3 regions of the Pantoea trifolii genome follow, and region 2 is predicted to be linked to each of the others. Evidence: predicted binding sites of a transcription regulator. Region 2 holds the regulator's gene; each other region holds the start of a gene.
The links. The regulator PurR, encoded in region 2, represses purine synthesis genes. The targets are predictions, from matches to a motif close to CANGCAAACGTTTGCNTG.
Positions count from the first base shown of each region.

Region 1: the regulator PurR is predicted to act here: its motif matches at 4,289-4,306, upstream of NQH49_RS01980 (nucleoside-specific channel-forming protein Tsx).
Region 3: the regulator PurR is predicted to act here: its motif matches at 3,518-3,535, upstream of tusA (sulfurtransferase TusA).

Region 1 covers NZ_JANIET010000001.1:450,763-460,509, forward strand. Annotated here, with positions in the region: gene NQH49_RS01960 (M20 family metallopeptidase) at 1-223, opposite strand, end outside; gene NQH49_RS01965 (amidohydrolase) at 220-1,533, opposite strand; gene NQH49_RS01970 (LysR family transcriptional regulator) at 1,647-2,549, shown strand; gene yjdN (VOC family metalloprotein YjdN) at 2,628-3,059, shown strand; gene NQH49_RS01980 (nucleoside-specific channel-forming protein Tsx) at 3,183-4,049, opposite strand; gene NQH49_RS01985 (sensor histidine kinase) at 4,385-5,743, opposite strand; gene NQH49_RS01990 (response regulator) at 5,740-6,399, opposite strand; gene NQH49_RS01995 (helix-turn-helix domain-containing protein) at 6,565-6,930, shown strand; gene NQH49_RS02000 (LysR family transcriptional regulator) at 7,007-7,897, shown strand; gene NQH49_RS02005 (MFS transporter) at 8,010-9,221, shown strand; gene NQH49_RS02010 (glucose/quinate/shikimate family membrane-bound PQQ-dependent dehydrogenase) at 9,358-9,747, opposite strand, start outside.
Region 2 covers NZ_JANIET010000001.1:1,863,219-1,872,965, reverse strand. Annotated here, with positions in the region: gene NQH49_RS08730 (aldo/keto reductase) at 1-423, opposite strand, end outside; gene NQH49_RS08725 (DUF1289 domain-containing protein) at 495-734, opposite strand; gene eptA (phosphoethanolamine transferase EptA) at 963-2,600, shown strand; gene NQH49_RS08715 (TetR/AcrR family transcriptional regulator) at 2,640-3,236, shown strand; gene nemA (alkene reductase) at 3,289-4,386, shown strand; gene gloA (lactoylglutathione lyase) at 4,488-4,895, shown strand; gene rnt (ribonuclease T) at 5,003-5,671, shown strand; gene NQH49_RS08695 (Grx4 family monothiol glutaredoxin) at 5,707-6,042, opposite strand; gene NQH49_RS08690 (C40 family peptidase) at 6,407-7,198, shown strand; gene cydH (cytochrome bd-I oxidase subunit CydH) at 7,255-7,344, opposite strand; gene purR (HTH-type transcriptional repressor PurR) at 7,619-8,644, shown strand; gene punR (DNA-binding transcriptional activator PunR) at 8,641-9,552, opposite strand; gene punC (purine nucleoside transporter PunC) at 9,663-9,747, shown strand, end outside.
Region 3 covers NZ_JANIET010000001.1:330,461-340,207, reverse strand. Annotated here, with positions in the region: gene NQH49_RS01485 (DUF2500 domain-containing protein) at 1-52, opposite strand, end outside; gene NQH49_RS01480 (lysoplasmalogenase) at 217-846, shown strand; gene NQH49_RS01475 (zinc/cadmium/mercury/lead-transporting ATPase) at 939-3,215, shown strand; gene tusA (sulfurtransferase TusA) at 3,212-3,457, opposite strand; gene NQH49_RS01465 (7-cyano-7-deazaguanine/7-aminomethyl-7-deazaguanine transporter) at 3,651-4,316, shown strand; gene NQH49_RS01460 (DcrB family lipoprotein) at 4,556-5,113, shown strand; gene glgP (glycogen phosphorylase) at 5,211-7,658, opposite strand; gene glgA (glycogen synthase GlgA) at 7,680-9,113, opposite strand; gene glgC (glucose-1-phosphate adenylyltransferase) at 9,177-9,747, opposite strand, start outside.

The DNA.
Region 1 (9,747 bases), 1.4 Mb from region 2:
TCACCGGTTTGCCGCTGCCAATGCTGGCGATAAACGCGGTGTCGATGTTGCCGACGCCGCGCTTAACGCGAAATCCTTCCTGCTCCAGCGCATCGGCCAGCAACGCGGAAGACTTTGTCTCTTCAAAGCGGGTTTCCGGTACGTCCCAGATGGCATCGCTGAGGGCGGTAAAACGCGGCTGGTTTTGGTTGATGTAGTGATCGATAAATTCGCTGTGGCTCATCGCTGGCCTCCAAACTGCGCTTGATTGAGGGCCAGCGTCGCCAGCGTCTGTACGGCGGTCGCCATGATCGCTTCGTCGAAATCGAACTTCGCGTTGTGATGGCCTGCCGCCAGATCGCAACCGAAAATCACGTAGGAGGATTGGCCGCCGCGCTGCTGCACGCGCTCCAGCATGTAAGTGGCATCTTCCGAGCCCGCCGCCTGCTGTTTCGTATCGACCACTGAGGTAAAAATGCCCAGCGTTTCGGCCTGCTGGTGGATGAACGCCACCCACGGCGGGCTCGGCGTGCAGCTGCGCGCGCCGCCCATCAGCTTGACCTCATATTCGACGCCGTACATCGCCGCCGCACCGGCAATCACGCGCAGCGCCTGCTGATAGATATCGTCGTTAACCTGATTGCTGACGCCGCGCGTTTCCACCTTCATCAGCGCGCAGTCGGGCACCACGTTGCGTCCGGTTCCGGCTTGCAATACGCCGACGTTAACGCGCGCCACGCCGCCGCTGTGCTGCGGCAGATTGTGCAGCGCCAGCGTAGCCTGCGCCGCGGCCAGCAGGGCGTTGCGACCCTCTTCCGGTTTGCCACCGGCGTGCGCGCCGACGCCGGTAAAATTGACGTCGAGTTTGGTGGTGGCGAGGAAGCTGTCGCTGCCACAGACGATTTCTCCAGCGGGCACGCCAGTACCAAGATGGATGGCGGTGAACAGATCGACATCATCCACCACACCGGCCGCGACCATCGCTTTCGCCCCGCGCACGCCTTCTTCGGCGGGCTGGAAAATGAGTTTGATGGTGCCGCTCAGCTGCGCTTTCATCTCCATCAACACGCCCGCCAGCGCCAGGCCGATGGTGGTGTGGCCGTCGTGGCCGCAGGCGTGCATCATGCCGGGATTGCAGGAGGCAAAGCCTTCGCGCGTTGGCAGATGATCGGCGGCGCGGCTTTCGTTCTGATCGAGCGCATCCATATCCACGCGGAAACCCATTACCGGGCCAGGACGACCGGTTTCCAGCGTGGCGACCACGCCACAAAATCCGCCGGAGAAGTGCTTAATCCACTGCGGCAGCGCGCCTTGCTCCAGCGCGCGCGCTTCCTGCTGCACCAGCACCTCAGCAGAGGGCAATCCCATGCGCGAGTCGGCATCGATCACCTCGCGGCCCAGCTTGAGTTGATAACCAAGACGATGCAGCTCTTCAGCCACCAACGTGGCGGTGCGGAACTCCAGCCAGCCCGATTCGGCAAAGTGGTGCAGATCGCGTCGCCAGGCCTGCATCTGCGGGATGCGCGCGTTGACGAGGTCAGAAAGGGTTTTCATCGGCATTTCCTTTGTGTTGGTTTTTTATGCATTCATCCGAATCTACACATTGGTTTTGCCGCGCATAAGATGCGAATATCTTGCTACTGATAAACAACGGTTATCATCAAACCATGTCTGCCAATCTCAAACTTCATCAGCTGCGCGCGTTTGTTGACGTGGCGCGTCAGGGCAGCATCCGTGCCGCCAGCCGCTTGTCCGGGCTTTCACAGCCTGCGCTGACCAAAGCGATTCAGGAGCTGGAGCTGGCGCTGGGCGCGCGCCTGTTCGAGCGGCGACAGCAGGGCGTTACGCTGACCGATATCGGTGATAACTTTTTTAAGCATGCCAGCCTGATACTGGAAGAGTTGCGGGTGGCGCAGGAAGATATTCAGCAGCGGCTGGGATTAGCCGGCGGGCGCGTCAACATCGGCGTGGGCGGCAGTATTGCGCGCACCGTTATGCCGCAGGTGATCAATCAATTTCATCGCGAGTATCCGCTGGTTAAGGTGCGAATTGTTGAAGGTCAGCTGGTTTCGATGGTGCATGAACTGCGCCAGGGCGAACTGGATTTCACCATCAATACCTACGATAAAAATCATCTCGATCAGGAATTGGTGTTTGAACGGCTGATGGAGCGTGATTATCAGGTGGTGATGCGCAAAGGGCATCCGATGGCGCACGCGCGCACGCTGGCCGAGCTGCAACACTGCGACTGGACCATGCCGACGCCGCAGGGCAGCTATTATCGGCTGCTGCACGATCTGTTTGGCGAGCGCGGCATGGCACCGAAAATCGTCGTCACCTGCGAGACCTTTATGGCCTGCACCAGCCTGGTGGCGCAGAGCGATTTCGTCAGCATTATTTCGCGCGATGTGATTGAAGACCCGACGCACGGCGGCCAGCTGATCTCCCTCGAGCTCGACGAACCCTTACCGAAAGCCACTTTCTACCTTATCCAGCGCAAAGACACCGCGCTGACACCGATGAGCGCCTACATGGCGCAGCTGTTTCGGCGCTACTGTCAGCAAAGGTAAGAGTGCGGCCTGGCTCGCAACGGTATAAATAATGCGCACTACACTTGCAGGGGACGTTCCCTTTATGGAGTACAGACCATGCAAGTTACCCCGTATGTGTTTTACAGCGGTCGCTGCGAAGAGGCGATTGCCTTCTACCTCGACGCCACCGACGGCGAGCTGCTGTTCAAGATGACTTATGGCGATATGCCGGATGAAACGCCGGTGGAGGACGAAGGTTGTATCTCGGGCGTGAGCTTTTCGCCGGAGCAGATTATGCATGCCCATCTGCGCATCGGGCAGGGCGAATTGATGATGAGCGATGGCGCACCGCAGGCGGCGTATGGCGGTTTTGCCGTGAGTTTATCCACGCCGGATGAGGCGCAAGGCAAGCGTTGGTTTGAGGCGTTGTCCGCGGGCGGTGAAGTGACGAAAAGCTGGGCACCGACGTTCTGGGCCAATGGCTTTGGCATGTTGACCGATAAGTTCGGCGTACCGTGGATGGTGAATGCGTATAAGCCGCAGATTTGAGTATAGGGTGCGCGCTAGCCCTCACCCAGCCCTCTCCCGCAAGCGGGAGAGAGAGTAGGTAGGGGCACGATCTGTTCCCTCTCCCACTTGTGGGAGAGGGTTAGGGTGAGGGAAACCAACAACTTAGAAGTTGTAACCCACCACCAAATAGTAACCCCAGCCAGTCGATTTCACTTCAAACGGACCGTTACCGAAGTTCACCTCCTGGCCATCAGCCCACTGGCCGCCGTTGTGGAAATAACGCGCCACGGTTGAAACATGCCAGTGATCGTAGTTCAGCGACAGAATGTGGCTCGATGCAATCGAGTTGCTGGTGCGTGAACGATCGGACTTATCACGCAGATCGGAACCCCAGTCGAAGTTGGTGAAGCCGATGTAGCTCAGCTTGCCGCCCCACAGGTCGGTAATCGGTACAAAGTATTTCACCTTGAAGCGATAACCATCCCAGCTGTTCTCGTTCGCCGCACCGTAGTTTTCCCACTGGTATTTCGCGTAAACGTTCAGCGACAGGCCGATATCGCTGTGCGTATCAATGTCAGTGCCGAGACCCATGTACCAGGTGTTCTGACGGCTATCGCTGTTGCGACCCATGTCATAGATGTAGTTGTTGGCGAAGTACCACTCTTTAAACGGACCAAAAGAGAGGTCGGTGCCTGTCAGCTTATCGATGGAGAAACGTGGCTCAATTTCCATGAACATCGGCGAACCGTGGTCGAACACGCCGTTGGCGTTGCTGTTACCCACGCCAAAGAAGTTGGTCAGATCGAGATAGCCGTAGAAATCGAACCAATCCTTTTTAGCAAAGGCTTCGTATTCCAGATACACGTCGTTGTTGAACTGGGGTCCAAAACGGGTGTGGTAGCTGCCCACCACGTTCACGCTCTGATGCCACCAGTCAGAAACGTACTGCGGATCGCTGTCTGCCGCTTGTGCCGCACCAGTCCAGCTGCTGGCCAATAAGGCCCCTGCTATCAACGCTTTATATTTCATTATTGTTAACCACATGCTTTTGATCGCCGGGCCGTCGCCGCGATCGGGTGAAATTGATCCCAGGGGATGGGCAGTGAGTTGTCGTATCCGGTCTGTGTCGCCAGATTTTCAAGCTTGCGTAATGTGCCTGTAACAGAGGCATAGAAAATAGATTTTGGTCACGTTTGTCAAAAAGTGTTGCAGTTTGATTCACTGGAAATGTGATGGTTATCACATAACGGCCGTGAGGCGAACGGAACCCCGCAACCGTTTACGTGTCGCGTTCGTCGGGAAAAAGGGGTTGAGAGAATGGTGCGATAAATTGCAAGGTCGCCATGAATGGCAACCCTACGGGGTTATGGGAGGGTAACGCGCACCTGCAGGCCAGCAATCTGGCCCTGTTGATCGTGGCGGTTCGACAGCGCAACTTGCATCTGATGCTTTTGCGCAACGCTGCGCACAATCGATAAGCCCAGTCCGCTGCCTTGCGCCTGCACGTCCGGCGAACGGGTGAAGCGGTCAAAGGCGCGTTCGATAAAGGATTCCGCCATGCCGGGCCCGTTATCGACAATATCCACCACGGTGTGATTACCGACGCGATGCAGCAGCACATCGACCAGGCTGCCTTCCGGCGTGTGCAGCATCGCATTGCCGATCAGGTTATCGAACAGGCTACGCAGATCGGAGCGGCTGGCGTGCAGGCGATAATGCGTGGTGCCGTTAAAGCCGATATCAATGCCGCGCTTATCTGCCACCACCATCAACTGCTCAATGCTCTCTTTCAGCAGGTCGTCCAGCTCGATGCTTTCCACCGTGGCGACCACCGATTGATCTTCCTGACGCGAGATATTCAGCAGCTGCGTCACCAGATGGCGCGTGCGCGTTACACCCGCTTCCAGCTGATCGAACTGGCGGCTGGCTTCTCCGGGTTGAATATGTTGCCGCAGATTCTCCAGCTGCAAGGTCACTGCGGTGACCGGCGTACGCAGCTCATGCGCCGCATCTTCGAGGAACTGACGCTGCGATGACCAGGCCGCGCGCAGTCTATCCAGCAAGGCGTTGTAAGCTGCCACCAGCGGCAGCACTTCATCCGGCAAGCCATCAGGTGAAACGCTATGCGGATGCAGGGTTTCCTGGGCTGCGATATGGCGCGACGCCACGCGTAAATCGCGCGTTATCGCCCGCACCACCAGCCATATCACGATCAGTGAGAGCGGCATCATCAGTACCAACGGAATGATGGCGGAGAGCGCTCGCTTGACCATGATACTTTTCATGTAGCCGATATTATGCAGCACCTGAATATTGCCGATTTCACTGCCCAGCTCGCCGGGCCGCGTGTAAACACGCCATTCGCAGTCGTCGCCACAGTCACCGACTTTCAAATCGGTCCAGCCTTTTTTCAGCTGCAATGGCGCATGCAGGCCCGGCCACGAGCTGGCGCGCAGATGGTTGCTTTCGTCCCACAGCTGAACGATATAGGTGCTTTTGAGTTTCTCTTCATGCATCACCATCGGCATCAGCGCCGGCATGCGTTGGCTGCTGGCCCAGGCATCGGCGATCTTGGCGAGCTGATCGTCCTTCATGGTGCCCATCATGTCGCCGTAGCAGTGATAGAAATACCAGGTGACGCCGCCAATCATCGCCAGATGCAGAATCACCAGCGTGGCGAGCAGTTTGTTACGCAGCGAGCGCATAAAGGTGAAAGGTTTCATATTGCCGGTACCCGCCAGCCAAGTCCGCGTACGTTGCGGATCACTTCGTTATCCAGTTTGCGACGCATACCGTGAATCAGTACATCCACCGCGTTGCTGCTGACCTCTTCGCCCCAGCCGTAAATGCGGTTTTCTAACTGTTCGCGTGAAAGGATGGCGCCGGGCCGCTCCAGCAAGGCGTAGAGCAGGGCATATTCGCGTGCGGTGAGCTGTTCGCGCTGGCCTTTATACAACACTTCGCGCGTCATGATGTCGATCTGCACGTCGCCGCTGCCGAGCAGAGAATCTGCCGCACCGTGACGACGGCGGGTAATGGCGCGCATACGTGCCAGCACCTCTTGCAGATCAAAGGGTTTCAGCAAATAGTCATCCGCGCCGCTGTCCAATCCCTGAATGCGCTGCTGCACGGTATCACGGGCGGTGAGCACCAGCACCGGCGTCATGTCGCCGCGTGTGCGCGCTCGTCGCAGCACCTGCAAGCCATCTTCACGCGGCAAGCCAAGATCCAGCAACACGCAGGTATAGCCGCCTTCGGCCCAGGCATTGCTGGCATAGACGCCGTCGCGTACCCAATCCACTGACCAACCTGCCGCTTCCAGCGCTTGCTGCAGATTCGCGCCAATCATTTCGTCATCTTCTACCAGCAGCACACGCATGATGCCCTCCAACTTAACTGAACGCAGTGTAGCGACAGATAATTAGGCCAGAATTATACCCGTTTTCCCCCTTGCTAATTCTGCGCTAATTTTCTGCTAATTAAGGGATAAATTTAACGCGCTATTGTGGCGGCACTGGACACATTGCCAACGCAGGAGAATCCCATGAATCAGCGCGAATTTATCCGTAGTTTGCTGGACTGGATAGAGAATAACTTAGGGCACGATCTTCATCTGGATGAAGTAGCACGCCGCTCGGGATACTCCCGCTGGCATCTGCAACGTCTGTTCCGTCAGCACACCGGTTTTTCGCTGGCCGAATACATTCGCCAGCGCCGCTTAACCGAATCGGCATTGACGCTGATTAACAGCGATGAGGCGATTTTGCAGGTGGCGATGAGTTACGGCTTCGATACGCAGCAGGCTTATACTCGCACCTTCAAAAACTACTTCATGGTTACGCCAGGCCAGCTGCGTCGCCAGCGTCGCGTCGAGCCGGATCGTTTATTGTTCCCATTAGCCGTCGCGTAGGGTCGCCATTTATGGCGACCAGGATCGGGGAATTTGTTATAAGCTGCTGTTCTCACTCTCTTAACTGCCAGAGAACATGGACAACAGCGACAATCTCTCCGCCATGATGCTGTTTGCACGCGTAGTGGAACGGCAAAGCTTTAGCGAAGCCGCACGCACCTTAGGCGTTTCCAAATCCCACGTCAGCCGCGAAGTGGCGCGACTGGAAGTGCGGCTCGGCATCAAACTGCTGCAGCGCACCACGCGCAAAGTGGTGCTGACGGAGCTCGGCCAGGCTTACTATCCGTTCTGCGTGCGCATGCTGGAAGAGATGCATCGCGCCGACGCCTTTGTGCAGCAGGTGCATCAACTGCCCGCAGGCAACGTGCGCTTGCAGGCGCCGGTCACCTACGGCTGCCAATGCGTGGTGCCCACGCTGAATGACTTTATCCGCCGCCATATTCACATCAACGTTGATCTCGAACTCACCACTAGCGATGACCCGCAACCCAGCGCCGACGTGGCGATTGTCATCCGCGCACGTGCGCCCGATGCCGCTAACTATCGTGAACTCGCCAGCATTGATTGGGGCTTGTACGCTACGCCGGATTATCTGGCGGCGCATGCGGACATCGATCATCCTGACCGCCTGACGCGCCACGACTTACTGCTGTTTCACGGTCCGGCGCACACCGCCGCGCTGCCATTTCGCCGTGATAAACAGCGGCTGGCGTTGGATGTACATAGCCGTTTCCGCGCTAACAACAGCATGGCGCTGCTCAATGCGGCGCTGGCGGGGACCGGCATCGCTTATCTGCCTGCTTATATGACGCAAGATGCTTTAGCGCGCGGTGAAATCCAGCAGGTGTTACCAGAGTGGCAAATGGATCGCCTGCACAGCTATCTGTTGCTGAAAGAGCAGCCGCAACCCTCTTCGCCGGTGACATTGCTGTGCGATGCCTTAATCAAGGCGCTCGGCATGGCGTAATTGTTGTTATCTGGCAACAATGCTACGCCGCCTGGCAATTATCATAACAACCCTGTTTTCTCTGATTGCTCGCTGTTAGCCTGCTAAAAAAGCAAAAAACAGGGATATCACCATGCAGCAACCTCCACTCGCGTTAGCGCCCGAACAGCAACACTGGAAGCGAAATTTATGTGTCTGCGTGCTGGGTTCGTTCAGCACCATCGTGGCGATGACACTACTGTTGCCGTTTCTGCCGCTCTACGTGCAGCAACTCGGCGTGCAGGAACCGGCGGCGATTGCGCGCTGGTCGGGTGCAGCCTACGGCGCCACCTTCCTCAGCGCCGCCCTGACCGCGCCGCTGTGGGGCAAACTGGCCGATCGCTATGGCCGCAAACTGATGTTGATTCGCGCCAGCCTCGGCATGGCGATTGCGATGTCGCTGATTGGCATGGCCACCGCGCCGTGGCAACTGGTGGCGCTGCGTTTGCTGGCGGGTTTGCTCGGCGGTTACGCCTCGGGATCGACCATTCTGGTGGCGGCGCAAACGCCGAAAGAGCAAACCGGCTGGGCGCTCGGCGTGCTGTCGTCCGGCATCATGGCGGGCAACGTGGTGGGGCCGCTGCTGGGCGGCGTGTTGCCGCCGCTGATTGGTATTCGTCACACCTTTTGGCTGACCGGCGCGGTGATTTTCCTCGCCTTCCTCGCTACCACCTTTTTACTGAAAGAAGTGCCGCGCTCTTTTGGTAAGAAAACCGTGCAAAGCAGTGGAGCCGATGAGGCACCGCCGAATCTGCCGGTGGTGCGCCTGATGTGGCTGTCGGGCATGCTGCTGATTTTCGCCAATATGTCGATTGAGCCGATCATCACGCTGTATATCGGCCAGTTTGTCAGCGGCGATCACGCCATCACCGTCACCGCCGGTTTGGTGATGGCCGCCGCCGCGCTCGGCAGCATTCTCTCCGCACCGCGTCTGGGACGGCTGGCCGATCGCGTTGGGCATGGTCGCGTGCTGATTTACGGATTGATAGCCTGCGCGTTGCTGTTGATCCCGCAGGCGTTTATCAGCGAAGCGTGGCAATTGGTGGTGCTGCGTTTTCTGATGGGCATGGCGCTGGGTGGATTGATGCCGTGCGTCACGGCGCTGATTCGTCACAGCGTGCCGCAGTCGCAGGTGGGTAAGATGCTGGGGTATTCCACTTCGGCGCAGTATGTCGGCCAGGTTTCAGGTCCGCTGTTTGGTGGCTTTGTTGGCGGCGCGTTTGGTATGCGTCCAGTGTTTCTGGCCACCTGCGTAATTATGGCGCTGTGCGCGCTGTTAAACGCCCGCGTGCTGCGTAACCGCTAACTCGTGGGGCCGACATTTATGGCGACCTTCATGATGGGCGCACCGCAAGTTTGTGCGGTTTTTGCAAAGGTCGCCATAAATGGCGACCCTACGAAAAAGCGGGCCTAAGCCCGCTTTATTACTTCAACGCAAAAACTTACTTCGCATCTGGCAGTGCATAAGCAATCACATAATCACCCAGCTTGGTACCAAACGAACCGTGACCACCTGCCGCGATAACAACGTACTGCTTGCCATCCACTTCATAGGTCATCGGCGTTGCCTGGCCGCCCGCTGGCAGACGTGCTTGCCAGAGCATTTCACCGGTATTGGTATCGAATGCACGCAGATAGTTATCTGCGGTAGCACCAATGAAGAACACGTTACCTGCGGTGGTGATTGGGCCGCCCAGCATTGGCATACCCATTTTGAACGGCAGTGGAACTGGCGCGCTATCGCGAACCGTACCAATGCGTTTTTTCCACACAGTTTCGTTAGTCTTCAGATCAACCGCAGAGACATAGCCCCACGCCGGTTGTTTACACGG
Region 2 (9,747 bases):
TTCGGCAATTTCATCCGCGTCCATCAACGGATCCGGACGATGAATCAGCAGCAAATCGAGGTAATCGGTATTGAAATGGCGCAGCGAATTCTCGGCGCTGTGCAGAATGTGGCTGGCTTCAGTGATGTAGTGACCAATACGGTGTTCAGGTTTAGCGCGCGTCGCAATGCCGCATTTAGTGACGATTTGCAGCTTCTCACGCAAACCTGGCGCCAGGCGCAGTGCTGCACCAAAGGCGGCTTCACATTGGTAATCGCCGTAGATGTCGGCGTGATCGACAGTGGTAATGCCCAGCGCTAAATGGTGCTCAATAAACTGCACCACTTGCTGCGGCGTCATGCCCCACTCCATTAAACGCCAGTAACCGGCAATCAGCGGTGAAAAGGACGGTCCCTGCGGTGCAATAGCCTGCGGTTGTAACATGGTTAAACTCCCTAAACACGATTCCAGATAACGAAAACGGGAGTATAACGAAAAGGCAGATCGTCGTTTTCTTAAAACAGTTCCGGTTGTTGTGGATCATGATCTTCATCGACTTTTTGCTGGCGCTGCAGGCGCAAAAAGCGTTGCCGGCACAAGCGCAGCACATCGCGCTTTTGCGCATCGCTGAATTTCATCCAGTTAAAGCGCTCTTCCCGGCTGCGTAAACAGCCACGACAATAGCCACGCGCGTCGCTCTGGCAAATGCCGCGACACGGGCTGGGAACGGGGAAGAACTCTAGTTGCTCGACCACATGCACTCCGCAATTAACATCTCAAATCACATTGATAACAGCTTAATGACATTGAGCAAAGAGTATACGGGCATTGCGCATAATCAAGCCATCGCGGCATTTCGTTACGCCTGTTTACCAAAAAGCCAGCATTTAAAGGATTTGGATTGCTTACGTTTAATCTTCGTTAAGGTTTTCCTCATCTTGTCTTCATACGATTGTCACATTACCTCTTACCGTTGAGTTTTCATGAGATTCCCGATCACCTTTCAGTGCGGCACCAACGGATTTAACCTTATTGCCGCCCTGTTTTTCGCATTATTCATGAATGCCCTGTTCTTGCTGCGCGCCTGGGAAATGATCCCTTACGATCACTTCCACGATTATCTGTTCGCCGCCAGTATTCCGCTGGTGCTCGCCTCGGCTTTCTATTTTCTCTTCTCGCTAGCTGCCTGGCCTTATCTGCGCAAGCCGTTGCTGATTGCGCTGGTATTAGTCAGCGCCGCCGCCAATTACTTCATGCACAGTTTTGGCACGGTGATCGACACCAATATGATTCAAAACGTTTTTGAATCCGATCCGCAGGAAGCCGGCGCGCTGATCAGCAGTCGCTATCTACTCTGGATGCTGTTGATGGGAATGGTACCGGTGGTGCTGATTTGCGGCGTGCGCATCAATAGCGGCGCGCGCTGGTGGTGGAATCTGCTGCAACGCCTGACGGGCGCACTGGGCGCAATATTACTCATCTTGCTGATGGCGGCGCTGTTTTACAAAGATTACGCCTCGCTGATTCGCAACAATAAAAATCTGATCAAGATGATTACTCCGGCCAACGTGGTTAGCGGTACTGGCCACTATGTCGATCAACGCTATCTGCAAGGTAGTCAGGAACTGGTAAAAATTGGCGAGGATGCCCACAAAGGCCCATTAATCTCCGCAGCAACCAAGAAAACGCTGGTGGTGTTAGTGGTGGGTGAAACGGCGCGCGCCGAGAATTTTTCGCTGGGTGGTTACGCGCGTGACACAAATCCGCAACTGAAAAAACAGCAGGTGATTTACTATCCCAACGCCAGTTCCTGTGGCACAGAAACCGCCATTTCGGTGCCCTGCATGTTCTCCAATATGCCGCGCGTGCATTACGACGCGAATCTGGCGCATCATCAGGAAGGCGTGCTCGATATCCTGGCGCATGCCGGCGTGAGCGTGCTGTGGCGCGAAAACGATGGTGGCTGCAAAGGTGCCTGTGATCGCGTGCCGCACACCGACATGACGCAGTGGAACCTGCCGCAATATTGTCACGACGGGTTTTGCCAGGATGATGTGTTGCTGCATCGTCTTGATAACTATGTTGATAGCCTGCATAACGACGGCATTATTGTGCTGCATCAAATGGGCAGCCACGGTCCAGCCTATTATCAGCGTTATCCGGCTGAGTTCCGCCGTTTTACGCCCACCTGCGACAGCAAACAGATTCAGGATTGCGATCATCAGGCATTGGTGAATACCTACGACAACTCGCTGCTGTATACCGACGCCATGCTGAGCCGCACCATCGATAAGCTCAAAGGCCTGAGCGATCGCTTCAATGTGGCGCTGGTTTATCTCTCCGATCACGGCGAATCGCTTGGCGAGCGCGGGATGTATCTGCACGGTGCGCCTTATATGTTTGCGCCCTCACAGCAAACTCACATTCCTCTGCTGATGTGGATGTCACCGGGATACGCGGCGGCGAATCACATCAATGAGGCCTGTTTGCGCCAGCAAGCCGCCGACGCAAAGGTGTCGCAAGATAATCTTTTCCATACGCTTTTAGGCATGTTCAACATCCAGACGCAGCAGTATCAATCGCAATTGGATATGAACAGATCGTGCCAAACCGCCGCCTGAGGGTTGCGCTAGACTGACTGGTCTAATAACCTGAGCCCCATGAACAAGACTCTGCAACGCAACGATACCCGTGAACACCTGCTTGCTATTGGCGAGCAGGTTTGTTTACAGCGCGGCTTTACCGGCATGGGTTTGATCGAGATGCTGGCGCTGGCGGAAGTCACTAAAGGCTCGTTCTACCACTATTTCGGTTCGAAAGAGGCCTTTGGCGTGGCGCTGATTGAGCGCTACTTTGCCCACTTCCAGCAACAGATTGATCAGCAGCTGAATCTGCCCGGTTTACCGCCGCGCGAACGCCTGTTAGCGCATTTCCGCTACGGCGAAAGGCTGTTTATCGAGCAAGGTCATATTGTTGGCTGCCTTGGCGTGAAATTGTCAGCCGAAGTGTGCGATCTCTCCGAACCCATGCGCGATGCCCTGCAACAGGGTGCCAATGCCATCATCGCTGCCTACACGCGCTGTTTGACTGAGGTCGCCGCTGAGCAGCCGCTGCCATTTAGTCAAACGCCGCAGCAGCTGGCGCAGCGCTGCTACTTGTTGTGGCTCGGAGCCAGTTTGCAGAGCAAGATTTCCCGAGTGCCGGGTCCGATTAGTCTGGCGCTCGACACCATCGAACAGTGGCTGATAAGCCACTGATTTTTTTAGAAATCGTCGTTACTAGACGACCGGTCTTCCTGGAGCAATCAATATGGCGAGTAAGCAGCTATTCTCCCCACTCAAAGTGGGCGCGATTACCGTACCGAACCGCATTTTCATGGCCCCGTTGACGCGTCTGCGCAGCATTGAGCCGGGCGATATCCCGACGCCGCTGATGGCTGAATATTATCAGCAGCGCGCCAGTGCCGGTTTAATCATCACCGAAGCCACCCAGATCTCTTTCCAGGCGAAAGGCTATGCCGGTGCGCCGGGCCTGCACACACAGCAGCAAATTGCCGCGTGGAAAATGATTAACGAAGGCATTCATGCCGCTAACGGTCACAGCGCCGTGCAGCTGTGGCACACCGGCCGCATCTCTCATAACAGCGTGCAGCCAGAAGGCAAAGCACCGGTCGCACCGACCGCGCTGGCGGCGGGTACGCGCACTTCTCTGCGCGCTGCGGATGGTTCGGTCTATCGTGAAGACACTTCAGCACCGCGCGAGCTGTCAGTGGCTGAAATTCAGCAAATCGTCAAAGATTTTGGTCAGGCCGCTGCCAATGCGCGCGAAGCCGACTTCGACCTGCTGGAGTTGCACTCAGCACACGGTTATCTGATGCATCAGTTCCTCGCACCCGGCTCAAACCAGCGTAGCGATGAGTACGGCGGTTCGATTGAGAGACGTGGCCGTTTCGCGCTGGAAGTGGTGGATGCGGCGATTGCTAACTGGTCTGCCGATCGTATCGGTATCCGCGTTTCGCCAATCGGTGCCTTCCAGAATCTGGAAAATGGCCCGGAAGAAGAGAAAGCAGCGTTGTGGTACATCGCCGAGTTGGGCAAGCGCGGCATCGCCTATCTGCACCTTTCTGAGCCAGACTGGGCGGGCGGACAGCCATACAGCGATGCATTCCGTGAGAAAGTGCGTGCGCTGTTCCCAGGCGTGATTATTGGTGCCGGTGCCTACACCGTTGAGAAAGCGGATGATCTGATTGCGCGCGGCCTGATTGACGCAGTGGCGTTTGGCCGCGACTTTATCGCTAACCCGGATCTGGTTGCTCGTTTGCAGCAAGATGCGCCACTCAATCCGCAGCGCCCTGAAAGCTTCTACGGCGGCGGCGCGGAAGGTTACACCGATTATCCCACCCTGTAAGAAAATGGCTGCCGCCTCGGATAGGCGGCAGCGTTGTTTCATCAGTGTGTATACTTAGTTGTCTTGTCATTCACTGATGACGTTTTAAAAAAGAGGATGTTATGCGTTTACTTCACACCATGTTACGCGTTGGCGATTTGCAACGTTCTATCGATTTCTACACCCGCGTGCTCGGCATGCGCGTGCTGCGTCAGAGCGAAAACACCGAGTACAAATACACGCTGGCATTCGTTGGCTACACCGAAGAGAGCGAAGGCGCGGTGATTGAGCTGACTTACAACTGGGGCGTGGATAAATACGATCTCGGCAACGCTTACGGCCATATCGCGCTGGGCGTGGACAACGTGGCTGACACCTGCGAACGCATTCGCAGCGCGGGCGGCAACGTAACGCGTGAAGCGGGCCCGGTAAAAGGCGGTTCTACCATTATTGCCTTTGTTGAAGATCCAGACGGCTACAAGATCGAACTGATTGAAAATAAACATGCCGGTCACGGCTTAGGCAACTAAGGTTGCTGGTCAGCCTGCTAATTGCAGGCTGATTTCCCTCTCCTGCTGCACCCTCCTGCGATTTTTGCCATAATGCGCGCTGCCCTATTTATTGCCATGAGATCCTGATGTCTGAATCGAACGCTTTAAACGCTCTCCACCAACGCTTCCGCGGTTTTTATCCTGTTGTGATCGACGTTGAAACCGCAGGTTTCAATGCACAAACCGATGCACTGCTGGAAATTGCAGCCACAACGCTGAAAATGGATGAAGACGGCTGGTTGCACCGCGATGAAACGCTGCACTTCCATGTGGAACCGTTTGAAGGCGCCATTCTGAATCCTGCTGCGCTGGCGTTTACCGGCATCGATCCCACCAATCCGCTGCGCGGTGCGGTTAGTGAATACGAAGCTCTGCATGCGATTTTTAAAATGGTGCGCAAAGGCACCAAAGATAGCGGCTGCAATCGCGCGATTATCGTGGCGCACAATGCCACTTTCGATCTCAACTTCGTGATGGCGGCCGCAGAGCGCGCCAGCCTGAAGCGCAATCCGTTCCACCCTTTTGCCACCTTTGATACCGCAGCGTTAAGTGGTTTAGTGCTGGGGCAAACCGTGTTGGCGAAAGCCTGCAAAGCGGCGGGAATGGAGTTTGATAGCACACAAGCGCATTCGGCGCTGTATGACACCGAGCAAACCGCGACGCTATTTTGTGAGTTGGTGAACCGCTGGAAACGCCTGGGCGGCTGGCCGCTGGCTTTCAGTGAAGAATCTGCAGACGAGGCGTCTGCCGAGTAAGCAAAGAAAAGGCCGACATTTGTCGGCCTTCTGCATTATTCCGCTTCTTTATACTTCTCAGCGGTCTCTTTCAGCAGTGGCTGAAGTTCGCCGCGCTGGAACATCTCAACGATGATGTCGCAGCCGCCGACCAGTTCGCCATCGACCCACAGCTGCGGGAAAGTTGGCCAGTTAGCGTATTTTGGCATTTCAGCGCGAATATCCGGGTTCTGCAGAATGTCCACGTATGCGAAACGCTCGCCACAGGCAGAAAGCGCCTGCACGGCTTGCGCCGAGAAACCGCAGCTTGGCAGCTTCGGAGAACCTTTCATGTACAGCAGAATCGGGTTTTCTGCGATCTGACGCTGAATTTTTTCAACAGTACTCATTATTGCCTTCCTTAATCTTCTACTTCGTGTTTGTTTATTGTAGCGATTTCGCTCCCGGACTGAAAACGGGATTTTGCGTTTGCACTGGCGAATCGCCATGTTTGTTAAGTTAACGCATGACAAATAACATTTTCATATCATTAATTGGCATTAATAAATTAATAATTAGCAATAGTTTCGCTGCGTTAACCAGCTGAAATCGCTCATTTTTGCTACAGAATCAATCTGGTAACATATTAATGGAAAAAGGCCTTACCTTTTGGAAAAAAAGTGGATTAGAATTGCCTCGGCGCTGGTCACTTGATCAGATTTCTCTCACTTTGCCGCAGTCTGCTTTCATTCAGCCTGCTTAACCTGTAACCGGATTATGCGTCTACTAATTACGCTTTTCATACTGGCTTTCGCCCAACTGTTTTTTAATGTGGCTGCTGCATCTCCGCATGCGCCCGTTAATGCCAGTTCGCTTAAAGCAGAGAAAAAGAGCGCACGTGAAGACGAGCGCCGCAAACGACGCCCGGTGAAAACCACCACCAAAAAATCGCGCCTGACTGCTGTTCAAAAATTCAAACTCAAAAAACAGACCAAAACAGAAACCGCGCTGCACAAGACCACCAGCAAAAAATCCCCGCTGAAACTTTCTGCTAAGAAATACGGTCATCAACGTTTAGCGAAGAAAACACCTGAGATCGCCGTCGATGATGAAGCGTTAGCGCTGACCGGCATCAAAATGAGTAAGGCGCACCGCCAGCGTTATCAAAAGGCGCGTGAAACGGCGATGACCAAATTGATGGGCCAACTCGGCAAACCCTATCAATGGGGCGGTGCTTCGCCACATACCGGTTTCGACTGCAGCGGCTTAGTGTGGTACGCCTATAAAGATCTGGTGAAATTCAAACTGCCACGCACCGCTAATGAGATGTATCACCTGCGCGATGCGGCACCGATTAAACGTGAAATGCTCGAGAAAGGCGATTTGGTGTTCTTCCGCATCAATAATCGCGGCACTGCCGATCATGTGGGCGTGTATCTCGGCAACGGGAAATTCATTCAGTCGCCGCGTACCGGCAAAGATATTCAGATCAGCGCATTGGGTGAGGATTACTGGCAGAAACACTATGTGGGCGCGCGTCGCATGATGACGCCAAAAACTATTCGCTAGTTGTTGCGCAACAATCATAAAAAAGCCGGATGCTGTTCTCAGCTCCGGCTTTTTTGTTAATGCATGATCGCGGTAAAGCTGAAGGCGATAATCATCAACAGTGCGCCAACAGTGGTCATTAGCGCCAGTTTCAGGTCGGTATTCATCACAACTCCTTAGTCACACAATTATTAGGGTTAAAGCGATTTTCGCACAGCAATGGGCAAAAATCTCGTTTTATACGCATCAGCTTGCTAGAATCGCCGCCTTTCGTTGCGCAACAGATTTTGCGCATCCTGTATCAACAGCGTGATGAAGTGATTTCGCCTGCTAAAACACACCGTTTTGCCCGCTTTTTTGGGCTGTAAAAGCATTAGCAGACGCAAACGTTTAACAATATACTTATCAGTAAGTTGCGATAAGCCCAGGAGTACCATTTTCATGGCAACAATTAAAGATGTCGCAAAACGCGCGGGTGTCTCAACCACCACGGTTTCGCATGTCATCAACAAAACGCGTTTCGTTGCGGAAGAGACGCGTAACGCCGTATGGGAAGCGATCAAAGAATTACACTACTCGCCCAGTGCCGTGGCGCGTAGTCTCAAAGTTAATCACACCAAAACCTTGGGTCTGCTGGCGACCTCCAGCGAAGCGCCCTACTTCGCTGAAATTATCGAAGCGGTGGAGAACCGGTGTTTCGAACGCGGCTATACGCTGATTCTCGGCAATGCGCACAACGATCTGCAAAAGCAGCGCGCTTACCTGTCGATGATGGCGCAAAAGCGCGTCGATGGATTGCTGGTGATGTGTTCGGAATATCCAGACGATTTGCTGCAGATGCTGGAAGAGAACCGCAATATCCCCATGGTGGTGATGGATTGGGGCGCGTCACGCGGTGATTTCACCGATACCGTGCAGGACAATGCGTTTCAGGGCGGTTATCTCGCCGGGCGTTATCTGATCGAACGCGGCCATCGCGATATCGGTGCCATTCCAGGCCAGATGGAGCGCAACACCGGCGGCGGACGTCACGCTGGCTTCCTGCAGGCGATGAGCGAAGCGGGCATTACGGTGCGTCCGGAATGGGTGGTTCAGGGCGACTTTGAACCTGAATCGGGCTATCAGGCGATGCAGCAGATTTTAAATCAGAAACAGCGTCCAACCGCGGTGTTCTGCGGTGGCGATATCATGGCGATGGGCGCGATTTGCGCCGCTGATGAGATGGGCTTGCGCGTACCGCAGGATATCTCAGTCATTGGCTACGATAACGTGCGCAACGCGCGCTATTTCACCCCAGCGCTGACCACCGTGCACCAGCCGAAAGCCGAACTGGGTGAAAAAGCGCTGGAAATGCTGCTGGATCGCATCACCAGCAAGCGCGAAGATCCGCAAACAATCGAAGTCCAGCCAACGCTAATTGAACGCCGTTCGGTGGCGTACGGTCCGTTCCGCGACTATCGCCGCTAAGCCGACACTTCGCTGAGCCATTCGTGGTTCAGCGTTTCGGCATCCCCGAGATAAGCCAGTAACCACGCCAGCGCCGGTGACGCGCGCTGTTCTGACCAGCTAACGCAGCACGGGCTGTCCGGAAAAGCCTGCGGCAGCGCCAGTTCAACCAGTTTATGGCTGTCCAGCAGTGGACGCGCCAAATGGCCCGGCACCATTCCGACGCACAATCCTGCCAGCAAACAATCCATCCCGGTTTCCCACTCTGGCACTACCAACCGCCGCTGATTATCCAGCGTCCACGTCATACGGCGCGGCAACGCACGCGAGGTATCTTCCAGCACCAGCGATGGCCACGCCCGCAAGGTTTCATCATCCAGTTCCGTGCTGTTGACCAGCGGATGGTCGGGACTCACCACACAGCGCCAGTTCAGCGCGCCCATATCCTGAAAGGCAAAACGTCCACCCACCGGGATCGCCTGGGTCGCGCCAATCGCCACATCAACCCGGCCATCAGCCAACGCATCCCATACGCCGTTGAACACTTCGTAGCTGATAATCAGCTCCATATCGGGAAAATGGCGATAGAAATCCTTCACTAACTGCCGCGTGCGCTGCGGTTTAACAATGCAGTCAACCGCGATACTTAGCTCCCCACGCCAGCCATTCGCCAGTTGCTGACACTGTCGACGGGTTGCCAGCATTTTTTTGATAACAGATCGCCCTTCGCGTACAAAATGCTCGCCCGCCGGTGTCATCACCACTTCGCGGTGCTGGCGCTCAAACAGCGGCACCGCCAGCCAGCTTTCCAGCTGTCGCACGGTATAGCTGACGGCAGAAGGCACGCGATGCAGCTCCTGCGCGGCCGCACTAAAACTGCCGGTGCGCGCCACCGCATCTACCACTTCAAGCGCATATTCTGACCACATAATTTTGCCTTCAAAAAATTTAACAGCACTATGCAAATATTAGCGTTTCACAAAGCGCGTTGCATCCTTTTACACTCCCCGGCGTTCAACCTGCCCAAAAGAGAATCAACATGTTGTCGTCTAAAGCATTTATGCCTTATCTCGCCGTGCTCAGCATGCTCGGCTTTCTTGCCACGGATATGTATTTACCCGCCT
Region 3 (9,747 bases), 1.5 Mb from region 2:
AAACGGCAATAATGGCCAGTACGATGAAAAAGATTAGCGGTGGTTTGCTCATGATTTATCTCGTGCTTTGCGTTAATTCGGAACGGGTAAAGACGACAAAGCATACAACCAGAGTCGGCTGATTGTCACATTCGGCGGCGGTAACTTACACTGAGAAGGTGATTTTGGGAAAATTCATCAAACTGGCGGACATTTCGTCCAGAAAAGGGAGAAAAAATGCTTTGGTCTTTCCTTGCCGTACTTTTTTCCGGCTGGCTCTACGTCGATGCTTCATACCGCGGTCCGCAATGGCAACGCTGGCTATTTAAACCTGTCACCTTGCTGTTGCTCGTTGCCTGGGCGTGGCAAGCTCCAACCTTCAACACCACCGATTATTTGATTCTGGCCGGTCTGGTCGCCACGCTGGTGGGTGACGCGTTAATGCTGTTGCCGCGTCAGCAGATGCTCTATGCGCTGGGCGCGTTCTTCCTGTCGCATCTGCTGTACACCATCAGTTTTGCTGCGCACATGACCATGAGTTTCTTCTGGCCGATTCCTCTCACCTTCCTGATTATTGGTGTGATTGTTATCGGGATTCTGTGGACCAAGCTGGAAGATCTGCGCTGGCCGATCTGCACCTTAATCGGCATGACGCTGGTGATGAACTGGATGGCGGCGGAGAACTACTTCTTCCGTCCAACTGACTTCAGCTTCTCGCTGCTGGTGGGTGCCGCGTTGCTGCTGTTAGCCAATATAGTCTGGTTTATCTCGCATTATCGCCGCCGTTTCAGCGCCGATAGCGCCATCGTCGCCGCCTGCTACTTTGCCGGTCACTTCATGATTGTGCGTTCACTGTGGCTCTACTGAAGATAACCTCACCTTCCGCTTGACTCTGGAGTCCACTCCAGAGTGTAGCATTAGGGCGCGGGCATCAGCCCGCCCCTGATTCCGGAGGTTATATGCATCAACATGCTCACCCTTGCCGCTGTGGCAAATCTCACCGTCAGCCGCAGCCGCTGTGCTCAATTCGCAGCATAAAACCCGTAACAATGAAAATTTCCGCGGCGCAGCCCGTTACACCAGACAGCGATTGCGGCTGCTGTGACAGCGACAGCGGATCGCCCGGCGGCGAAAGCGACGCCGAAAGCGACAGGCCCGCGCTCACCTCACATCAATTCCGCTGGCAGATTGCTGGCATGGATTGCCCCAGCTGCGCGCGTAAAATTGAAACCGCCGTGCAACGCGTGCCGCAGGTACAACAAGCCCGCGTGATTTTTGCCAGTGAAAAACTGGTGGTTGATGCCGACCACGATATCCGCGCCACCATCGAACAGGTGGTGAAAAATGCTGGCTTCACGCTGAGCGCCAGCGATTCCCCATCGCCTCCTCAACCCGAAAGCCGCTGGCAGGAAAATGCCGGTTTGCTGCTGCTTGGCGGACTAATGCTCGCCAGCTGGCTGCTGAGCCAGTTTTCGCCGCTTTGGGGCGATCGCCTGTTTATTGCCACCACCTTGGTTGGTTTAGCGCCGATTGCCCGCAGTGCCTGGAAACTGCTGCGCAGCGGTTCGCCGTTCAGCATTGAGATGCTGATGACCATCGCCGCCGCTGGCGCACTGGTGATTGGCGCGCATGCCGAAGCCGCGATGGTGTTGCTGCTGTTTCAACTGGGTGAACGCCTGGAAGCTTACGCCGCCGCACGTGCACGCCGTGGTGTCACCGCGCTGATGGCGCTGCGCCCGGATACCGCCACGCGCATCAACGACACGCAGCGGGAAAACGTCCGCTTAGAGGTATTACAACCCGGCGATGTGATTGAAGTGGCGGCTGGCGGACGTTTACCGGCCGATGGCGAACTGTTGCACGCCAGCGCCAGCTTTGATGAAAGCGCGCTGACCGGCGAATCGCTGCCGGTAGCGCGTGAGCCAGGCGAACAGATCATGGCCGGCGCCACCAGCCTTGATCGTCTGGTGACGTTGAAAGTCATTTCCCAGCCGGGCCAAAGTGCCATTGACCGCATTCTGCAACTGATTGAGGAAGCCGAAATCCATCGTGCGCCGGTTGAGCGTTTTATCGATCGCTTCAGCCGCATTTATACGCCCGCCATTATGCTGCTGGCGCTGCTGGTGATGGTGCTGCCGCCGCTGCTGGGCTTTGGCGAGTGGTTGCCGTGGATTTATAAAGGGTTGACGCTGCTGCTGATTGGTTGCCCGTGTGCGCTGGTGATCTCGACGCCTGCCGCCATCACCTCGGGCCTGGCCGCTGCCGCGCGTCAGGGCGCGCTGATCAAAGGCGGCGCGGCGCTGGAGCGTCTCAGTCGCGTGAGTATGATGGCGTTCGATAAAACCGGCACGCTGACCGCCGGTAAACCGCAGATCAACCACATCCAGCCTTTTGGCGCGATGGCGGAAGACAATCTCCTAAGTATCGCCGCCGCCGTTGAACAAGGTTCCACCCATCCGCTGGCGCGGGCGATTGTCAGCGAAGCCGAGCGTCGCGCGCTCACCATTCCGCAAGCGGCACAGCAGCAAACCCTGGCCGGCAGCGGCATTCGTGCCGCGATCGCTGGCGTAACCTATCAACTGCTCACGCCGCGCGAAGTCAGCCATCTCGACGACGCACAGCAACAGCAGATTGCTGAATTGGAAGCGCAGGGCCAAACCGTGGTGCTGCTGTTGCAGGAGCAGCAGGTGCTGGGCGCGTTAGCGTTGCAGGACCAGTTGCGCAGCGAAGCGATCCGCGCGCTGGCTGAGTTGCAGAAGCTTGGCGTGAATAGCGTGATGCTCACCGGCGACAATCCACGCGCGGCCGCCGCCATTGCGGCTGAACTCAACATCAATTATCGCGCGGGTTTGCTGCCCGCTGATAAAGTTGAGGCGGTGAGGACGTTAGGCGCGCAGCAGGCATTGGCGATGGTCGGCGATGGCATTAACGATGCGCCCGCCATGAAAGCCGCCACCATTGGCATTGCGATGGGCAGCGGCACCGATGTGGCGCTGGAAGCCGCGGATGTGGCATTAACGCAAAACCAGCTGGCGATTCTGCCACGCACCCTTGTGCTGGCACGGCGCACGCGCGCCATCATTCGTCAAAACGTGGCGCTGGCGTTGGGATTGAAGGCGATTTTTCTGGTCACCACGCTGCTCGGCTTCACCGGTTTGTGGCTGGCGGTCTTAGCGGATTCCGGTGCCACCGCACTGGTGACAGCCAACGCGCTGCGCTTGCTGCGTCAGCGTTAGGCGCCTTTTTTAATCAGAAACTGGTACGGCAGGCTTTCGGTCTGCTGTGCCAGCAACTCATGCTCCATAAAGCGGCAGAAACCAGGAATATCGCGCGTAGTAGCGGGATCGTCAGCAATGATCAGCAAGGTTTCACCGGCCTGCATGCTGCGCACGGTTTTACGCACCATCATTACCGGCTCCGGGCAGCGCAGGCCAAGGGCATCAAGCTGATGGTCTGGCGCAGAAAAGGGATCGCTCATGATTCTCTGTCAGTTGTTAGTGATGGGCGCTCATTCTAGCGCGCGAATGAGCCAACGCAAGGCGATAACGATTGCGTTAAAATTAACCATTGCATAAATTGCGCAACGCGTTAAGATGCCGCCGATTTTTTATTTACCATCGTGCCAACGCACGAACCTGGGTTCCCTCACCCCATCACTAAAAAGGCTTACAATGATCAACTTTTCTGCACGTCAGCGCATGCATGCGCTGTTTTGGCTATCGCTTTTCCATCTGCTGGTGATCACCTCCAGTAACTATTTGGTACAGCTGCCGGTTTCCATCTTCGGCTTCCACACCACATGGGGCGCGTTTAGCTTTCCGTTTATTTTCCTCGCTACCGATCTCACCGTGCGTATCTTTGGCGCGCCGCTGGCTCGTCGCATTATTCTGGCGGTGATGATGCCCGCGCTGGTGATCTCCTACATCGTTTCCTGCGTGTTTTATCAGGGCGAATGGCAAGGTTGGGCATCACTGGAAGAGGTAAATCTGTTTGTTGCGCGTATCGCCTGCGCCAGCTTTATGGCTTATGCGCTGGGACAGATTCTCGACGTCCACGTTTTTAACCGTTTGCGCCGTTTATCGCAGTGGTGGATTGCCCCAGCGGCAGCGATGTTCCTCGGTAATATCAGCGATACGCTGGCCTTCTTTTTCATCGCCTTCTACAAGAGTCCAGACCCGTTTATGGCGGCGCACTGGGTCGAAATCGCACTGGTGGATTACAGCTTCAAGGTGCTGATCTGCATGATCTTCTTCCTCCCAGCTTACGGCGTACTGCTGAATGCCATGCTGAAGCGCTTAGCCGAACGTTCCGCGCAGCAGCAGATCAATTTCGGCTAATTGCACATAGACGAAACGCTACCGCACGCTAAGATTTCCTGACATACCGGCGGTTGCTTTTAACCGCCGATTCCGTTTTTATAGCCGTCATACTTCAAACGGCAGATGCGTTGGTTGCACGCGTTCACCCAATCACTTACTCATGTAAGCTCATGGGTTCACGCGCTTACCGCCTTTCTGCCGCTTGAATTATTTAGGCTATAAACCTAAACGACTGGAATCATGTAAAAGGGAAAAGAATGCGTAACGTAGTGAAATATGTGGGTATTGGCCTGTTGGTTATCGGCCTGGCGGCATGTGACCAGAAGAAAGATGATGCGGCAGCGAACAGCAACGGTGCGAGCGCCAGCCAGTCGGCCCAGACGGTTAACCTGATGGACGGCAAACTGAGCTTCTCTCTGCCGGCGGGCATGTCTGACAAGAGCGGCAAGCTCGGCTCTGAATCCACCAACATGCACGTCTATGCCGACGAAACCGGTCAGCGCGCGATTATCGTGATTGCAGGCGATCCCACCAACGAAGCGCTTGATGCGCTGGCACAGCGTCTGGAACAGCAGCAGCGCGGTCGCGATCCACAGTTGCAGGTGGTGTCTAACAAAGCGGTAACGCTGAAAGACCAGCCGGCACAACAGCTGGATACGGTGATTTCTGCCAACAATCAGACCTCATGGTCTTCGGTGATTCTGGCAAAAGTGGACGGAAAACTGCTGACGCTGCAGATTACCTTGCCAGCTGATAACCAACAGCAGGCGCAAAGCGATGCAGATAACATCGTCAAAAGCATCACATTGAAATAAGCTTTGGAACGGTCGCCATGAATGGCGACCCTACAAATGGCTCAATGCGGTTTTCGTAGGGTCGCCATTCATGGCGACCTGGTTTGCAACCCTCGCCTTACAATCTCACTGGCGAAATGTGCCAGATCTCATCCGCATACTCCTGAATGGTGCGGTCCGACGAGAAATAACCCATATTGGCGATATTCAGCGCTGCGCTGCGCTGCCACTTGTCCGGCTGACGATAAAGCTTGTCCACCTTGTCCTGGGTATCCACATAGCTGCGATAATCCGCCAGCAGCTGGTAGTGATCGCCGAAGTTCACCAGCGCATCAAACAGATTACGGTAGCGCCCCGGCTCCTGCGGGCTGAACACGCCGCTGGCGATTTGCGTCAGCGCCTGATGCAACTCGGGATCGTCCTCGTAATACTTACGCGGGTTGTAGCCATCGGTGCGCAGCTTCTCGACCTGCGGCGTGGTGTTGCCGAAGATAAAGATATTCTCCTTGCCGACATGCTCCAGCATCTCGACGTTTGCGCCATCCAGCGTGCCGATGGTTAACGCGCCGTTCAGCGCAAACTTCATGTTACTGGTGCCAGACGCTTCAGTTCCCGCCGTTGAAATCTGCTCGGAGAGATCCGCCGCCGGAATAATGATCTGCGCCAGGCTCACGCCATAGTTCGGAATGAACACCACCTTCAGCTTGTTCTTCACCTGCGGATCGTTGTTGATCACATTGGCGACATCGTTGATCAGGTGAATGATGTGCTTCGCCACGTAATAGGCCGACGCCGCTTTACCAGCGAAGATATTAACGCGCGGCACCCATTCAGCGTTGGGATCGGCCTTGATACGGTTGTAGCGCGTAATCACGTGCAGCACGTTTAGCAGCTGACGTTTATATTCGTGGATGCGCTTAATCTGCACATCGAACAGCGCATGGGGATCAAGCACGATATCCATGTTCTTCGCCACCCAATCCGCCAGGCGTTTCTTGTTGGCGAACTTGGCGTCGGCGATCTGTTCGATAAAGGCCGGATAATCGACCTGCGTGGTCAGTTCATTGAGCTGGCCAAGATCGGTACGCCAGTTGCGGCCAATCGCCTCATCCAGCACGTCGGAGAGCGCCGAATTGGCCAGCGCCAGCCAGCGACGTGGCGTCACGCCGTTGGTTTTATTGCAGAAACGGCCAGGGAACAGACGCGCGAAGTCAGCGAACAGCGATTGCACCATCAAGTTGGAGTGCAGCTCCGATACACCGTTAACCTTGTGGCTCACCACCACCGCCAGCCATGCCATACGAATGCGGCGGCCATCGTTTTCGTCGATGATCGAGATGCGCGCTAACAGCTCCCAATCATCCGGATAGTATTCCTGGATGGTTTTCAGGAAGTAGTCGTTGATTTCAAAAATGATGCTGAGATGACGCGGCAGGATCTTGCCGATCATATCCACCGGCCAGGTTTCCAGCGCTTCGGTCATCAGCGTGTGGTTAGTGTAGGAGAACACCTGACAGGTCACTTCAAAGGCATCGTCCCAGCTGAATTTCTGCTCATCGATCAGCAGACGCATCAGTTCCGGAATGGCCAGCACCGGATGCGTATCGTTAAGGTGGATGGCAATTTTGTCTGGCAGATTGTCCCAGGTTTCATGCATCTGCCAATGACGGTTGAGAATATCCTGCACCGTCGAGGAAACGAGGAAATACTCCTGACGCAGACGCAGTTCGCGGCCTGAATAGGTGGAGTCATCGGGATAGAGCACGCGTGACACGTTTTCCGAGTGGTTTTTATCTTCTACCGCAGCGAAGTAATCGCCCTGATTAAACTTACCGAGGTTGATTTCATTACTGGCCTGCGCGCCCCACAGACGCAGCGTGTTGGTGGCATCGGTATCAAAACCGGGAATGATTTGATCGTAGGCCATCGCCACGATCTCCTCGGTTTCCACCCAGCGCACTCGCGCGCCTTCGTGTTGCAGACGGCCACCGAAGCGCACTTTGTAGCGCGTGTTAAAGCGCTGAAACTCCCACGGATTGCCGTACTCCAGCCAGTAATCCGGCGATTCGCGCTGCTGCCCGTCAACGATATTCTGCTTAAACATGCCGTAATCGTAACGGATGCCGTAACCGCGCCCCGGTAAACCGAGCGTGGCGAGCGAATCGAGGAAACAGGCCGCTAAACGACCCAAACCGCCGTTGCCGAGGCCGGGATCGTTCTCCTCTTCCATCAGCTCGCTGAGATCGAGGCCCATCTCCTCCAGCGCCTGATTGAGATCCTCATAAATGCCCATCGCCAGCAACGCATTGCCGAGCGTGCGCCCCATCAGGAACTCCATCGACAGATAATAAACCTGTCGCACATCCTGCGAGAGCTGCGCGCGGCTGGAGCGCAACCAGCGTTCCACCATGCGATCACGCACCGCCAGGAGCGCGGCGTTAAGCCACTCATGCTTATTCGCAATCGATGGATCTTTACCAATAGTAAACATCAGCTTATAGGCGATTGAGTGCTTCAGTGCATCAACCGTCAGCGTGGGTGAGGCATAGGTGAAAGGTGCATTCATATCAAGTATCCCAATCTCTCATTACAGCAAACGTTGATAAAGATCGCGGTAGGCTTGTGCTGCCACCTGCCAACTAAAATCCATCCCCATCGCCTGCCGCTGAACGTAGCGCCAGAGTGCAGGACGAGACCACAGAACAAATGCGCGCCGAATCGCCCGCAGCAGCGACCAGGCATTACTGTCTTCAAAGGTGAAACCGCTGGCAACACCATCCGCCAGGTTCTCAAGCGAGCTGTCTTGCACCGTATCCGCCAGTCCACCGGTGCGACGCACCAGCGGCAGCGTGCCATATTTCAAACCGTACAGCTGGGTTAAGCCGCACGGCTCAAAACGGCTCGGCACCATAATCACATCCGCGCCGCCGACAATGCGGTGCGAGAAGGCTTCGTGATAGCCAATCTGCACGCCAACGCGGCCCGGATGTTCGGCCGCCGCCGCCAGGAAACCTTGCTGCAGCTCGGCATCACCCTGACCGAGCAGCACCAGCTGTCCGCCCTGCGCCAGCAAGCCCGGCAGCGCTTCCAGTACCAGATCCAGCCCTTTCTGTTTGGTCAGACGGCTGATAACGCAGAACACCGGCGCCTTATCATCCACCTTCAGGCCCATGGCAATCTGTAGCTGGCGCTTGTTCTCCGCTTTGCTCTCCAGCGTTTCGCTGTCGTAGCGCGCGGTGAGCAGCAGATCGTGCGCCGGGTCCCAAATGCCCGGATCGACGCCGTTCAAAATCCCGCTCAGTCGTCCTTCACGCAGTCGCTGCTCGAGTAGCGCTTCCATGCCGTAACCAAATTCCGGTCGGGTGATCTCCAGCGCGTAAGTCGGGCTGACCGCCGTTATATGATCGGCATAAAACAGGCCCGCCTTGAGGTAAGAAATTTGCCCGAAGAACTCCAGTCCATGCATGTCAAAGAAGGCGCGCGGGATCTGGATCTCATCCAGATGACGCGCAGAAAACAGCCCTTGATACGCCAGATTATGCACGGTGAACACCGTTTTTGCCGGACGACCGCGCGCGGCGATATAGGCGCAGGTTAAGCCTGCATGCCAGTCATGCGCGTGCACGATATCCGGCTGCCAATCCGTATCTAACCCGCTGGCAATCTCGGCGCCCATCCAGCCCAGCAGCGCAAAACGCAGATAGTTATCCACGTAAGCAAACTGCGAGGTATCGTGATACGGGCTGCCGGGACGTTCATACAATCCCGGCGCATCGATTAAATAAATACCAACGCCGTTAAATTGTCCAAAAAGTAAGCGTACCGGTCCGGCGAAAGTTTGCAACTCCGCCAGGACCTCAGTATCAGGAATTCCTTTACGCAGATCCGGATAGGCGGGAATCAACACCCGCGCATCCGTACCATCGGCTATTTGCGCCTGTGGTAATGCACCGACGACATCAGCCAGTCCGCCGGTTTTCAACAGCGGGAAAAGCTCTGAACAGACATGTAAAACCTGCATCCTGAACCCCTATTGTTATCGCACACGTTCCACGCGGCAATTTTCTCTATAATCTTTCGTCACTTACTGACCGCCTCCGGCCAATTTGGCCAGCATGGCGCGCGTCACCAGTACGATGCCCTCTTCAGAACGGTAAAAACGACGGCTGTCTTCGTCGGGGTTTTCGCCAATGACCATGCCTTCTGGCAGCTCGCAGGCGCGATCGATCACGCAGCGACGCAGACGACACGATCGGCCAACCACCACATCAGGCAGCAGCACTGCGGAATCAATGTTGCAAAACGAGTTGATGCGAATGCGCGGGAACAGCACCGAATTCACCACCACCGAACCGGAGATGATGCAGCCGCCCGAAACCAACGAATTCATTGTCATGCCGTGGCTGCCGGATCGATCCTGCACAAATTTCGCCGGCGGCAGCGGTTCCATGTGGGTACGTATCGGCCAGCTGTGGTCGTACATATCCAGCTCGGGCGTAACCGACGCCAAATCGAGATTGGCGCGCCAGTACGCTTCCAGCGTCCCGACGTCGCGCCAGTACGGCTCGGCGTTTTCATCCACCTGCACGCAGGAGAGCGTGAAGGAGTGCGCATACGCCTCGCCGCTGGCGACGATTTTCGGCAGCAGATCTTTG